Regions from separate parts of the Cupriavidus sp. 207A1 genome, predicted to be linked through region 1. Evidence: predicted binding sites of a transcription regulator. Region 1 holds the regulator's gene; the other holds the start of a gene.
The links. Region 1 encodes NrdR, which represses ribonucleotide reductase genes. Its sites were predicted from a motif close to CACNANATNTNGTG; they were not measured.
Positions count from the first base shown of each region.

Region 2: the regulator NrdR is predicted to act here: its motif matches at 1,067-1,080, upstream of AC3FMM_RS24675 (ribonucleoside-diphosphate reductase subunit alpha).

Region 1 covers NZ_JBYOJO010000006.1:12,450-14,903, reverse strand. The annotation lists gene AC3FMM_RS12325 (pilus assembly protein) at 1-406, shown strand, start outside; gene AC3FMM_RS12320 (type IV pilin protein) at 412-870, shown strand; gene nrdR (transcriptional regulator NrdR) at 886-1,350, opposite strand; gene glyA (serine hydroxymethyltransferase) at 1,506-2,454, opposite strand, start outside.
Region 2 covers NZ_JBYOJO010000015.1:93,032-95,485, forward strand. The annotation lists gene AC3FMM_RS24675 (ribonucleoside-diphosphate reductase subunit alpha) at 1-842, opposite strand, end outside; gene ampD (1,6-anhydro-N-acetylmuramyl-L-alanine amidase AmpD) at 1,337-1,957, opposite strand; gene AC3FMM_RS24685 (sigma-54-dependent transcriptional regulator) at 1,954-2,454, opposite strand, start outside.

The DNA of each region.
Region 1 (2,454 bases):
ACTGCCGCTGCCGTCGGCCACGCGCGAGCAGGTGATCTACAACCCGGTGATCGCCTACGGCATGGTGATCGTCAACACCACCATCCCGCCCAGTTCGGCGCTGTCGCAGGCGCTGTCGTGCAATGCCGAGGTGCCGTCGGGCTTTACCATAGGCGTGTCGATGGGCTCGGGCGGCGCGGCCGCGCAGTCGTTCTTCAGCAGCACCAACAGCAGCACCTTCCCGTTGCTGAACAACGGCATCGTCAGCGGCATCGGCCTGAGCGGCACCGGCACGCCGTCGGTGGTGACGGCGAAGAAGCGGCCCTACCTGGTGCAGCAGACCGTGGGCGGCAGCGGCGCCATCACCCAGATCAACCCCGGCGCCAATGGCGCCGGCGCCCGCCTCAACTGGATACGCCTGCGCTGACGCCCATGAACCTGTCCGCATCCCCATCGCCGCGGCGTGCCGCCGCCGGCTTCACGCTGATCGAGCTGATGATCACGGTGGCGATCGCCGCGATCCTGGCCGCGATCGCCTACCCGTCCTACACCGAACACGTGCGCAAGTCGCGCCGCACCGACGCCAAGACCGCCTTGCTGGATCTCGCGGCGCGCCAGGAGCGGCTGTTCAGCACGCAGAACGTCTATGGCGGCACGCCCGCGGCGCTGGGATATGCCGGCGCGGCGTTCCCGGTGGCGGTCCAGTCAGGCGGCCAGGCCTACTACCAGCTGAGCGTGGTGGCCGGCAATCCTGCGACCAGCTACAGCGCGACGGCAACGCCGGTCGGCGCGCAGGCGGGGGACGACTGCGGCAGCTATACCATCAACCACCTGGGGCTGCAGGGGAACACGGGGATGCGCGCCGGCGTGGCGTCGGCGCAGTGCTGGTAGCAGCAGACGCAGGCGTCAGCGCTTGCCGCTGCCGGCGGTGACTTCGGCCAGCACGTCCGAGAATTCGGAAACGTCTTCAAAGCTGCGGTAGACCGAGGCGAAGCGGATATAGGCGATCTTGTCGAGCTTGCGCAGCTCGCGCATCACCAGTTCGCCGACCTGGCTGCTGGGGATTTCCTTCTCGCCCAGGGCCAGCAGCTTTTCCTCGATCCGGGTAATGGCTTCGTCGATGGCTTCGGCCGAGACCGGGCGCTTGCGCAACGCCAGGCGCATCGAATCCTTCAGCTTGGCGCGGGCGTAGTCCACGCGCGAGCCGTTTTTCTTGACGATGGCGGGGAAGAACAGCTCGATCCGCTCATAGGTGGTGAAGCGGCGATCGCAGGCTTCGCAGCGGCGGCGCCGGCGCACGGCATCGCCGTCTTCCGACATGCGGGTGTCGAGAACCTGGGTATTGGAATGACCGCAAAAGGGGCATTTCATGCCGGACCACCTTCAGTTGAACCCCATCGCCTTGTCCGTGTTGTCGTTCTGCGGCGGCGGGGCGGGTTGGCGAGGCCCGCGACCTGCGCCGGGGGTGGCACGGACCGCGGAGCTGCCGGCCGCCCGTGCGCGTGCGCGCGGGCGGCCTGGGCGCGTCAGCCGTAGACCGGGAAACGCTTGGTCAGGGCCGACACCTGCTCGCGCACCGCGGCGATGTTGGCGGCGTCGTGCGGGTTGTCCAGCACGTCGGCGATCAGGTTGCCGACGATGCGGGCTTCTTCTTCCTTGAAGCCGCGCGTGGTCATGGCCGGCGAGCCCACGCGGATGCCGGAGGTGACGAACGGCTTTTCCGGGTCATTCGGAATCGCGTTCTTGTTCACCGTCAGGTGCGCCTCGCCCAGGATGCGCTCGGCTTCCTTGCCGGTGATGTTCTTGGCGCGCAGGTCGACCAGCATCACGTGGCTTTCGGTGCGGCCCGAGACGATGCGCAGGCCGCGTGCGATCAGGGTCTCGGCCAGCACCGCGGCGTTCTTCACCACCTGCTGCTGGTATTCCTTGAACTCCGGCGTCAGCGCTTCCTTGAACGCCACCGCCTTGCCGGCGATCACGTGCATCAGCGGGCCGCCCTGGATGCCCGGGAAGATCGACGAGTTGATCGCCTTCTCGTGCTCGGCCTTCATCAGGATCACGCCGCCGCGCGGGCCGCGCAGGCTCTTGTGGGTGGTGGTGGTGACGAAGTCGGCGTGCGGTACCGGGTTCGGGTAGACGCCCGCGGCGATCAGGCCGGCGTAGTGGGCCATGTCGACCATGAAGTAGGCACCGATCGACTTGGCGACCTTGCCGATACGCTCGAAGTCGATACGCAGCGCGAAGGCCGAGGCGCCGGCGATGATCAGCTTGGGCTTCTTCTCTTGCGCCAGCTTTTCCAGCGCGTCGTAGTCGATGTCTTCCTGGGCGTTGAGGCCGTAGCTGACGACGTTGAACCACTTGCCGCTCATGTTCAGCGCCATGCCGTGGGTCAGGTGGCCGCCTTCGGCCAGGCTCATGCCCATGATGGTGTCGCCCGGCTTGAGCACGGCGAAGTACACGCCCTGGTTGGCCTGC
Region 2 (2,454 bases), on a different contig from region 1:
TAGGTGGCCAGCTTTTCGTCCAGCAGCTCGGCTTCGATGCCGCGCGCGATGAACTTGGGGAAGTACTCGGCGTAGCGGGCCGACATCTCCGACTGGGTCACTTCGGTGCCCAGGATTTCCTTGCGGATGGTGTGCAGCAGGATGCGGGCGGTGACCTGGCTGTAGTCCGGGTCCTTTTCGATCAGGGTACGCGCGGCCAGGATGGCGGAGTCGTACACCTGCGTCATCGGCACGCCTTCGTACAGGTTCTTCAGCGTTTCCTTCAGGATCGGCTCGGCGCTGACGGCATTGCCCAGGCCCGAGCAGGCGTTGTCGATCAGGGCGTGCAGCGCGACGATGTCCAGCGGCTTGGTCACGCCGGCGTCGGTCACGTTGATGCTGATGCCGGCTTGCTGGACGCGCGCCACGGCCTCGGCGCTGGCACTGGCGCGCTCTGCCTTGCGCTTTTCGCGGTACAGCACGTAGGCGCGGGCCACTTCATGCTCGCCCGAGCGCATCAGCGACAGTTCGACCTGGTCCTGCACGTCTTCGATATGGATGGCGCCACCGCTCGGGCGGCTGCGCACCAGCGCGCGCACCACGTTGTCGGTCAGCTGCTCGACGATCTCGCGCACGCGCGCGCTCGCGGCGCCCTGCCCGCCGTTGACGGCGAGGAAGGCCTTGGTCATGGCAACGGCGATCTTGGACGGCTCGAACGCCACCACGGCACCGTTGCGACGAATGATCTTGTGATCCGGGTAGTTCGTGGTCGCGGCGCTGGGGGTCTGCTGCGTGGTCGAAGCCTGGCTGGCAACGCCGGCGGCGGCGCCACCCGTGGTGATTTCGTTCTGGGCCGTTTGCATGAGAACTCCTGTTTTTACCCTGGCAATAAGAGACAAAAGAGTCCCTGGCGAAATGCGGCGAAAAAGAACGTCCCTCCCGGCTGCAATAGCGGGTGCGACAGACTGCCTTTACGTGAACATTTCGCCAGGGACTCTTGTGATGCCGGCCTTGCGGGGAGGTTTGCAGTCGATACGCGAACTTCGCGGCTGCTGCCTCGCTCTTGGGGCCGGCTCCCCGGTTTGACTACTAGATATAGTGTGTGACGCGGAAAACTGGGCTAAGTATAGTGAAACGAATCCGAATGACCAGTCTTGACAACCGCTTTTTCGGGAACGCCGGCGGCTGTGCGGCAGCGCCACATGCCCGCAAGCCTAGTACTCGCAAGGGTTTCGGCCAGACCGTTCGCAACTGCACATTTCACAAAAATTTTTTTGATTGTTGCTAGGTTGCGATAGCCCCACACGGACGTGGGGCATGTGCGCCGGGATGGGGCGCACAAGTGCGGGGAATGACGTCAGGAATCCGTCACATGCCCTGCTGCGCCCGGGCACTGGTAGGGCAGCATGCCCGCCGCCACGCCGGCCTGCCTGGCAAACCGGGCCCAGTCGAAATGCGGGCCGGGATCGGTCTTGCGGCCCGGCGCGATGTCGCTGTGGCCGGCAATCGCGCGGATCGGATAGGCGGCCATCAGCGCGGGGACCAGCGCCGCCACGGTGTCGTACTGGGCCTTGGTGAACGGCAGGTCGTCGCAGCCTTCGATCTCGATGCCGATCGAAAAATCGTTGCAGCGCGCGCGGCCGAAGAAGTCTGACTGCCCGGCATGCCAGGCGCGCTGCGTGCACGGCACGAACTGCACCAGTTCGCCCGTGCGCGTCACCAGGAAGTGCGCCGACACCTGGACCTGGTGGATGGTGGCAAAGAACGGGTGCTTGTCGGGATCGAGCCGGTTCTGGAAGAAGGCCTCGATGTCGCCGCTGCCGAACTGGCCGGGCGGCAGGCTGATGTTGTGCAGCACCACCAGGTCCACCGGCATGCCGTCCGGGCGCGCGTCGAAATTGGGCGACGGCACGCGCCGGGCGGCGGGCACCCAGCCGTCGGCACCGGGCAGATAGGACGAAGGCGCGGGCGCGGTCATGGCGTGCCCTCGCCTTCCACGGCGCCGCGGTCGCCAGCGTCCATGGCCTCGCGGATGCCCAGCTGCTGGATGCGGTAGCGCAGCTGGCGCAGGTTCAGGCCCAGCAGCGGCGCGGCCGCGGTGCGGTTGAAGTTGGTCTGCGCCAGCGCCTGCAGGATCAGTTCGCGCTCTACGGCTTCCAGCCTGGCGGGCAGGTCGATCGGGAAGACGATGCCGCGGCAGGCGCGCTCGGCGGGGTCGCCGGCAGGCTCGGGTTCAGGCGCGGCGGCAGCGGCCGCCGGTGGCGGCTCGGCCGGAACCAGCGCAGGCGTGGCGGCGGCCGGCGCGGCGCCGCCCGCTGCCGTGCCCCATGGCGCATAAGGGTATGGCGCCACCGGCTGCGGCACCATCGCCGGCACCATCGCCGGCGCCGGCGCCGGCATCAGCCCGGCGCGCCCGGCGCCCGCGTCCAGCGGCCCCAGGTCGGCCAGTTCGATGTCGTCGCTCTCGGCAAACGC